2 regions of the Paenibacillus sp. FSL R7-0179 genome follow, and region 2 is predicted to be linked to the other one. Evidence: predicted binding sites of a transcription regulator. Region 2 holds the regulator's gene; the other holds the start of a gene.

Region 1 (4,777 bases), 2.7 Mb from region 2:
TTCTGGATGCTGTGGGACCGGCGAAGGATGCAGGCCTGCAGCTTAACGATGTGATTACGAAGTTCAACGATAAGCCGATTACTTCTACGCTGTCGCTGCGCAAATATCTGTACGATCATACCAAGATCGGAGATAAGCTGAAAATCACCTTCTACCGTGATGGTGAAGTGAAACAGACAACAGTCCAGCTTCTTGAAAAGCCAGAGGAATAAAATTGGAAATGGCCGTATATAATAATGAGGCAGTCACGATTACGGAAATAGTTCAAGCCGTCCTTTTCATAAAAAAGAAAAGGGCGGGGCTGTTTCAAGAATAAATAAATGGGGTAAATGGTAGTAATGGGTATAAATATTACGACTTATTACGACTTAATGCGACTGGTAGCCCTTACATTGGGAAGTAGTCCTTATAAGGGAAAAAACGGAGAAATTAGGATAGAACAGCTTGCCTTTGTTATTAAGGTGTGGTAACATGAAATTATTCTTACATTGATACCTTATTCTCGCATTGAAAAGGGCTGTCAACCAAAGCTACAACCTTTCTCAATGTGTGAATTTTTTCTTTGTCTGAAGATAAAAAGAACATATTAATTTAAATTTGTGGAGGTAACACACATGCAAACAGGTACAGTTAAATGGTTCAACGCAGAAAAAGGATTCGGTTTCATCGAAGTTGAAGGCGGAAGCGACGTATTCGTTCACTTCAGCGCAATCACTGGCGACGGCTTCAAAACTTTGGACGAAGGCCAACGCGTTGAATTCAACGTTGTTCAAGGCAACCGTGGACCACAAGCCGAAAACGTTGTAAAACTGTAATTAATAGAAGATACCGTCCCCGCTTGTGAAAGTTGGGACGGTCTTTTTTTATCATTACTTGCTTGCAACATAAAGGAAGGAGGAACGGCAATGAACTACCGGAAAAAGCCTTTGGAGGAAGTACCGGAAGAAAATACCGCAATTTGGGCCTGCACCAATGAGGATTGTAATGGATGGATGAGGGATAATTTCGCATTTGAACATGCACCTTCCTGCCGTCTCTGTCATTCCCCATTGGTTCGTAGCATGAAGATGCTGCCGCAATTGCTTAATTCAAATGGCGATCTCAAATCGCTTAAGAAAGGTATTTCCATTACCTAGACCAATACCTTTATGAGTCAAGACAACTTATATATGAGAGACACATTCAAGACGGTGAATCCGTCTTATTTTTTTTGCTTTTAAGCGCAATATTGTGATATTTGTCACAAATTTATTGTTTTTTATGCCTAAACGGGGCGTATAATGTGATAATCATCACACTTTGAGTGATAGAAATTTGACAAAATAGACATAACGAAATGGGGAGAAGGAAGGGGAGAAATATGGATACAGTACTGCTGTCACGTATACAATTTGCGTCGACGACAATTTTTCATTATTTCTTTGTGCCAGTATCGATCGGACTTGCGCTCATAATTGCCATTATGGAGACCATGTACGTAAGAAAGGGCAATGAAGAGTACAAAAGAATGGCACAATTCTGGGGGAAGCTGTTCCTGATTAACTTCGCAGTAGGTGTAGTAACAGGAATCTTGCAGGAATTCCAGTTCGGAATGAACTGGTCCGATTATTCGCGCTTCGTCGGTGATGTGTTCGGGGCTCCGCTTGCGATTGAAGCCTTGTTGGCTTTCTTCCTGGAGTCCACGTTCATCGGAATCTGGATCTTCGGCTGGGATAAGGTGTCCAAGCGGATTCACCTATTATCCATCTGGCTGGTAGCCTTCGGGACAATGCTGTCGGCATTCTGGATTCTGCTGGCTAACTCGTTCATGCAGCATCCGGTGGGCTTCCAGATTAGCAATGGCCGTGCTGAGATGAATGACATCTTCGCACTGATTACGAACGGCCAGCTGCTGGTGGAATTTCCGCATACAGTGCTTGCCGCTTACGCTACAGGCGCCTTCCTGGTAACAGGGATCAGTGCTTACAAATTGCTTAAGAAGCAGGACGTCGCCTTTTTCCGGAAATCATTCGAGATTGCAGCCATTGTAGGGGTTATCTCTTCCTTCGGCGTTGCGGTTGCCGGACATGCACAGGCTCAATATCTGGTAGAGACACAGCCCATGAAGATGGCCGCATCCGAAGCGCTGTGGGGTGAGAGCGGCGACCCGGCACCTTGGACGGTATTTGCCAATATCGATGTGAAGAACCAGACCAACAGCAAAGAAGTTCAGGTTCCGTATCTGCTGAGCTTCCTGTCCTACAGTAAATTCTCCGGTGATGTGAAGGGGATGCTGGAGCTGCAGAAGGAGTATGAAGCAGCCTACGGACCGGGAGATTATATTCCGCCGGTCAAAACAACCTTCTGGAGCTTCCGGATCATGGTTGCTGCCGGCACGCTGATGATGCTGTTCGGGGTATATGCTATCTACCTCATGTGGCGCAAAAAGATGGATAAACCCAATACCTGGTTCATGCGCTTCATGTTCTGGGGACTGCTGCTTCCGCCGATTGCCAACACGGCCGGCTGGATTATGACAGAGATCGGGCGTCAGCCATGGACTGTATTCGGACTTATGACTACAGAAGACAGTGTATCGCCTAATATTACCAGCGGACAGGTACTGTTCTCGGTGATTTCTTTTACCGCGATCTATGCCATATTGGGTGCAGTGCTGGTTGGCCTGTTCGTCAAAGTGATCAAAAAAGGTCCTTATGCTATGGATAACGAACACGGTGAATCCCACGATCCGTATAACAAGGAGGGCTAACCAATGTCACTTAATGAATTATGGTTTCTGCTGATTGCGGTGCTGTTCGTCGGGTTCTTCTTCCTGGAAGGCTTCGACTTCGGTGTAGGGATGGAGACGCAGATTCTGGCCAAGAATGACACGGAACGCCGGATACTGATCAATTCGATCGGGCCGTTCTGGGATGCGAATGAGGTATGGCTGATTACGGGTGCCGGTGCAATGTTCGCGGCCTTCCCGCATTGGTATGCTACGCTGTTCAGCGGTTTCTATATTCCGTTTGTATTTGCCCTGCTGGCGCTCATTGCCCGTGGTGTTGCCTTCGAGTTCAGAGGTAAGCGCGATTCCAAGGCTTGGCAGAAAACATGGGATGTCTGCATCTTCTTCGGCAGCTTCCTGCCGCCGTTCCTGCTCGCCGTGGTATTCGCCAGCTTCATCAAGGGCTTGCCGATTGACAAGGATATGCAGATGTATGCCGGATTCTTCGATATCGTTAATGCGTATACGGTAGTTGCAGGGATTACGGTTGTTCTGCTGTGTCTGGTACACGGCCTGATGTTCACTACGCTTCGCACGCTTGGAGATTTGCAGGAACGGGCGCGTAAGCTGGCCCAGAAGCTGCTGATTCCACTGGCGGCGCTGCTGGTAGCCTTCGTTGTAATGACGTATACTATGACAGATATCTTCGATAAACGCGGAACGCTGCTGTGGATTGTAGTTGTTCTGGGTGCAGCCGCTTATCTGCTGGCCGGATATTTCATGACTAAGAAGAAGGACGGCTATGCCTTCGGGATGACTGGTGCTGTGATGGCGCTGTCTGTTGCTTCGATCTTCATTGGACTGTTCCCGCGGGTTATGATCAGTTCGCTGGATCAGGCGTTCAACCTGACGATTACGAATGCAGCCTCCGGCCAATACTCGCTGAAGGTGATGACGATTGTAGCGCTGACTCTGCTGCCGTTCGTGCTGGGTTATCAGATCTGGAGTTATTTCATCTTCCACAAACGGGTTCATGAGAAGGAGCATCTTGAATACTAATGGATAAAAATTTGCTTGGGTATAAAGGAGTTAAGCCTGTCTTTCTGCTGGTTGGCTTCCTAACCCTGGTGCAAAGCTTCTCCATTCTTCTGCTGGCGAAGTCGCTGGCAGAAGCTGTCTCTGCGCTGTTTGCGGGAGAACCGCTGAAGGAACAAGGGGCTAGAGCGCTCTTGTTCCTTCTTGCGTTTCTTGTGCGTCATGCCTGTGCTATGCTGATGAGCCGGGCGGCGTACCGCTTCGCGGAAGCGACCGGCAGCAGCATGCGGAGACAGATGATGGACAAGCTGTTCCAGCTGGGACCAAGGCTGGCTGGCGACCAGGGGACCGGAAATATGGTCACATTAGTGCTTGAAGGAGTAACGAAGTTCCGCGCGTACCTGGAGCTGATTATTCCACGGATGGTCGGTATGGCGGTAACACCCGCTCTGCTGCTTGTCTATGTGTTCACCCTGGATACGTCCAGCGGTGTCATTCTTACCTTAACGATGCCGATCATTATTGTATTCATGATCCTGATCGGGATGACGGCCCGCAAGCAGATGGACCGTCAGCTGAAGTCTTACCGTACCTTATCGAATCACTTTGTGGATTCGCTGCGCGGTCTGGAGACGCTGAAATTCCTTGGACGAAGCCGCAGTCACAGTGAGAGTATCGCCAAAGTCAGTGACCGCTACCGTTCAGCAACTATGCGTACGCTGCGAGTCGCCTTTCTGTCCTCGTTCGCACTGGATTTCTTCACCATGCTGTCTGTTGCTTCGGTAGCGGTAAGCCTGGGTCTGCGTCTGGTCAATGAGCAGATGACGCTGGTTACCGGACTGACGATTCTGATTCTCGCGCCGGAGTATTTCCTGCCGGTACGGCTGGTGGGTGCAGACTTCCATGCCACACTGGATGGTAAGGAAGCCGGTGAAGCGATGAAGAGCATTATTGACCGTGAGACAGTCCAGGCGAAGCTGCTGGAGCCGGGTGGGCAGAAGGAGATGGCGGGCCTTGGCGGAGCTTGGTCAGGCG
Region 2 (4,777 bases):
ATAGCATTCGAGGTATACAATCAGTATATCAATTCAAGTATATTCATCGATGTATCTCAAACCATATATCTCCATTTAGCCACAGTTCCGCCCCAAGAAGAATACCCTGACAATACAGCGGTGTTGCCCCGTGACCGTCTGCCACCAGTCCAAGAACAGCTCCAGATTATTTTCAACATGATGGATACAAAAAAAACGGAAGAACAGATCATCTGTTCCTCCGCAATTTAGTTCTGCCGCTGAGTCCTTAGCTTAACGGTTCGGCAGACTGTACCCTTCACCGATGGCGCTGCCATCCTTGAAGCGGTAAAAGTTGTAATAGAATCGCCCGTCTTTTTTGTAAAATAGCTGCCAGGCATATTCCCCGTTATATACACCGGGCAGCAGCCGTTCAATCTTAACGTCCGGCAGCTGTGCGGCTATGATTTCGCGCATCTTCTCTTCCGAGGTGCCTTTGCTCAGCTCTTCGGCATACAGGCCGTTGTCGCCTCCGGCAGGCTTGCCCTCCAAGGTGAAACGGACCCACACCATCAGCTCGGTCCCCGCTTCATTTTTACCGGTCAGCACCCAGTAGATCTCATTGTCATTCCAGACGGATTTCTGGGCCTTGGTTACCTCTGTCAGTCCGGCTCGCGCCCGGGCCAGCTCCTTGGCTTCACTCCGCTCGTTCCACTGGTCCTTCATAATGTAGGCATAGAACTGGCTTAGTCCGAACAGAAGGAGCAGCACCACGGTAATCCCCAGCCAGATCCATTTTCTCCTCTTCTTCTTCACCACACTGTTTCCTTTCCCGTTCCCCTGAATTACCGTTTAAGCAGGCTCTCGAACGTCTCCTGTGCTTTGCGGCGGATAGCTTCTTCATCCAGTGTCAGGCATTGTCCATGCTTCACTACCTGCTGGCCGTTCACCCATACATGCTCTACATCCTTGGCGCTTGCCGAATAGACGGCATGGGAGAGCAGATCGGTATGCGGCAGCAGATGAGGCTGATCAATATCCAGCGCGATGAAGTCGGCCTTCATCCCTGCTGCAAGCCGGCCTACCCCGCTCAGGAAAACAGACTGCGCCCCGTACTCCGTAGCCATCAGCAGCGCCTCAGGAGCCGGTACGGCTGTAGGATCACCGCTTACGCCTTTATGGATCAGAGCCGCCAGCCTCATCTCTTCAAACATATCCAGGTTATTGTTACTAGCAGCGCCGTCTGTACCCAGGGAGACCTTAACCCCGGCTCTCAGCAGCTCAGGAACACGTGCAACCCCGCTGGCCAGCTTCAGGTTACTGCCGGGATTATGCGACACACCAACATTATAGCGGGCCAGAATCCCGATCTCCTCATCGTTCAGATGAACCCCGTGGGCAATGAGCGAAGGACGGGTGAACATTCCCAGCTTCTCCAGATGCGCGACTGGACGAAGACCGTAGTCGGCCACGTTCTGCTCCACTTCATGGCGCGTCTCGGACATATGGGTATGCATCGGCAGATCCAGATCATGCGCAGCCTCCACGAACTTCATGAAAAACTCTGGAGGACAGGTGTACGGGGCGTGCGGCGAGAGCATGGTAGTGATTCTGCCGTCAGCCTTGCCGTGCCAGTTACGGGCAAAAGCAACCGCTTCAGCGAGCTTCGCCTGCTGCACCTCTTCCGGACACAGCCCAATCACGCCGCGCATTAGCACCGCTCGAATACCGGATTGCTCTGTTACTTCCGCAACACGGTCCATATGATCATACATATCGAGGAAGGTGGTTGTGCCGCCCTTCAGCATTTCCAGCACGGACAAAGAGGTTCCCCAATATACATCATCACCAGTGAATTTCTCTTCCATCGGCCACATCTTCTCCTGCAGCCAAGTCTGAAGCACCATATCATCGCCGTATCCGCGCAGCAGCGACATGGCCGTATGTCCATGGGTATTGACCAGTCCCGGCATGAACAGCAGACGGCTGCCGTCTACGACCTGGGCGCCAGCCTCCACTACCGGCTCAGCTTCACCTATGTAAGTAATCAGATCATTCGCCAGGGTCATATACCCGCTCAGAACCGGCTTATCGCTGCCCGGAACCAGAAAGTGCCCGTTCTTGATTATCGTGATCTTACTGCTCATCTTCAGCCTCATCCTTTCCATCATGCAAATAATAGGCCAGGCTCTGCAGATCTGTGGTGAAATCTGCGGCATGAATCCGGATATTGGCAGGCGTCTTGAGAATAACCGGTGCGAAGTTCAGAATCGCCTCGATGCCGGAGTCCACAAGAATATCAGCTACATTCTGGGCTTCGCTGTCAGGTACGGTAATAATCCCGATCCGGATGCCCTGGGAGCGGATGGTATCGCTCAGCTCCTCCATCGGCTGCACAACCAGCGAGTTGATCTGCTGGCCCACCTTCGGCGGGTAGGCATCGAAGATCGCAGTAATCTTCATCGTATCCTTCAAGTAAGCGTTATAGTTAGACAAGGCATGACCGAGATTACCGGCTCCAACCAGTGCAACATTAATTTGCTGATCAAGCTTGAGAATATGGCGGATCTTCTCAATCAGATAGGATACATCGTAGCCGATGCCCTTTCGGCCGAAATCACCGAAATAAGCGAGGTCCTTACGGATCTGGGCGGGATTCAGATCAAGCTTCTGGCCCAGCTCCTGAGAAGAGACTGTGGAAATTTCACGTTTTTGGAGATCGTTCAGGAAACGCAGGTACACTGGGAGCCTGCGCACGACGGCCTCCGATATTTTATCCGATTTCATGTATTCTCCTCCTTAAAAGTTGTGTTAGACCCTTACAATTATAGCAACCGTGCCCCCCCGCCTGCCGGAGCGGCAGGACAGGGCGGGAACGGATCTTCAGGTTTATCATGACTTATTAATAATAGCAATAGCAGATGAATTAGGAAACCCCGCCGTCCTCCAGCCATTCGGCAATTCTCGGGACCATCTGCTCGGTGAGCATATGCTCCATCTTGGGACCGGGGAGTGAATACAGGAAGTACTTTCCGTAATGCGATTCAATGACTCTGGTATCGTACACAATTACGATGCCCCGGTCCTGCGCCGTGCGGACCAGCCGCCCGAAGCCCTGCTTGAAGCGGATGACAGCCTGCGGCACGGACAGCTTCATGAACGGGTTCTTCTTCTGTGCCTGAAGCAGCTCCGACTTCGCTTCTGCCAGCGGGTGATTCGGCGGCTGGAACGGCAGTCTGACAATCGCCAGACAGGTCAATGCTTCTCCGGGGATATCCACCCCTTCCCAGAAACTGCTGGTACCCAGCAGGACCGAGGCCGGGCTGTCCTGGAAGCGGCGGATCAGCTTGCTCCGGCTGCCGCCTTCCACACCTTGTCCGAGCACCGCGATATCCTGGGAGGCAAGCGCCTCCTTCAGCGGATCATAGACCTGCCGAAGCATCTTATAGGAGGTGAACAACACCAGCATCCGCCCCCGCGTGGTTACAGCAGTCTCGGCAAGAGAGTGAACGAGGGTGTCCACAAAGCGGGCATCCCCTATGCTTCCCTTGACGCTCGGGAAGTCGCGGGGAATAACCAGCAGAGCCTGCTCCCTGTATTTGAACGGTGACGGAAGCAGCGCTGTCATCAGACGACCCTGCTCCGCAGCTTCACCAAGACCCAGGTTATCGATCATAAACTGGAAGGACTTATCCACGGATAAGGTGGCCGAGGTCAGGATGATACTCTTCTTCTTGTCGAAGAACAGCTCCCTGAGCTGGGTACTGACATCAACGGGAACAGCATACATTTGCAGAGACTTCCCCTTATAATTACCGCTTCCCTCCAGCCAATACACGATATTCTCATCGTTCAGACTCATGAAAAAGCGGATCTGCTCTCTAATGGATGCCAGATCCTTGAATAACCCGCCGATATCAGTCACAAGACTGTCCGAGGAGGATTGGCTGTCCGTGTCACGCATCTCACTGAGCATTTTGTCACCCTTGCGGATAATGTCGCTTAGACTGAGGTTCAGTGTATTCTCAAGGGCGGCCAGCTCCTCCCAATCCTTCGGCTTCTTGCCCGGCTGCAGGCGCGCCACCAGCTGGCCTGCTTCACCGGCTCCGGCATCGCTGCGCTCGGGCAGCAGGCTGAAGAGCCGGTCGCTGAGCGCATCCCAGGATTCCTTCACCGTCAGAAGATCGGGGTAGATCCGGTCGATCACACCGCTCCATTCGGAGGCCTGCTCACTGCCTGAAGACTGCAGACTCTGACGGAGGGCAGGCAGCTGCCCGCTCCGGCTATCCTTGTAGAGACGGGTGAGGGTATGGGCGAATGTGAAATATTTCATCTGCATACCAAGATGCTTACCGGCAATATCCTCCAAATGATGGGCTTCATCAATAACAAGGTGGTCATAAGCAGGAAGAAGCTGATGCCCCGCTTTGACATCTGCGAACAGCTTGGAGTGATTGGTGACCACAACATCGGAGATCCCGGCTTCATGCTTGGCGCGGTGATAATAGCATTTGCGGAACCAGGGACAGGCGCGTCCCAGGCAGGAGTCGGTATCACTGGCTACAGTCTCCCAGAAATCGCCGCCCCGTCCGCTTAAGTTAAGCTCCTCATCATCGCCGGTTGTCGTCTGGGTCAGCCATACGAGCATTTGTGCAGCGGTAAGGGCCTCTTCTCTTGGACTTGTAAAGTCCTTTTTGTTCATTCTATGCTCGAACTTGCGAAGACACAAATAGTGCCCTCTTCCCTTAAAGATGGAGGCCTTGAACGGGAACGGCACAACGCTGGTCAAGAGCGGAATATCCCGCTCACGCAGCTGGTC

Evidence for each region. Region 2 encodes Rex, which represses fermentation and respiration genes when NADH is low (regulators of the CRP and FNR family bind a similar motif). Its sites were predicted from a motif close to TTGTGAAATATTTCACAA; they were not measured.
Region 1: the regulator Rex is predicted to act here: its motif matches at 1,229-1,246, upstream of MKX63_RS04600 (cytochrome ubiquinol oxidase subunit I).

The regions. Positions count from the first base shown of each region.
Region 1 is NZ_JBBOCC010000001.1:1,054,024-1,058,800, forward strand. Features, by position in the region: gene MKX63_RS04585 (S1C family serine protease) at 1-212, shown strand, start outside; gene MKX63_RS04590 (cold-shock protein) at 615-815, shown strand; gene MKX63_RS04595 (cold-shock protein) at 906-1,136, shown strand; gene MKX63_RS04600 (cytochrome ubiquinol oxidase subunit I) at 1,361-2,749, shown strand; gene cydB (cytochrome d ubiquinol oxidase subunit II) at 2,753-3,766, shown strand; gene cydD (thiol reductant ABC exporter subunit CydD) at 3,766-4,777, shown strand, end outside.
Region 2 is NZ_JBBOCC010000001.1:3,744,531-3,749,307, reverse strand. Features, by position in the region: gene MKX63_RS16520 (cell wall elongation regulator TseB-like domain-containing protein) at 253-774, opposite strand; gene MKX63_RS16515 (amidohydrolase) at 804-2,105, opposite strand; gene MKX63_RS16510 (redox-sensing transcriptional repressor Rex) at 2,095-2,745, opposite strand; gene dinG (ATP-dependent DNA helicase DinG) at 2,885-4,777, opposite strand, start outside.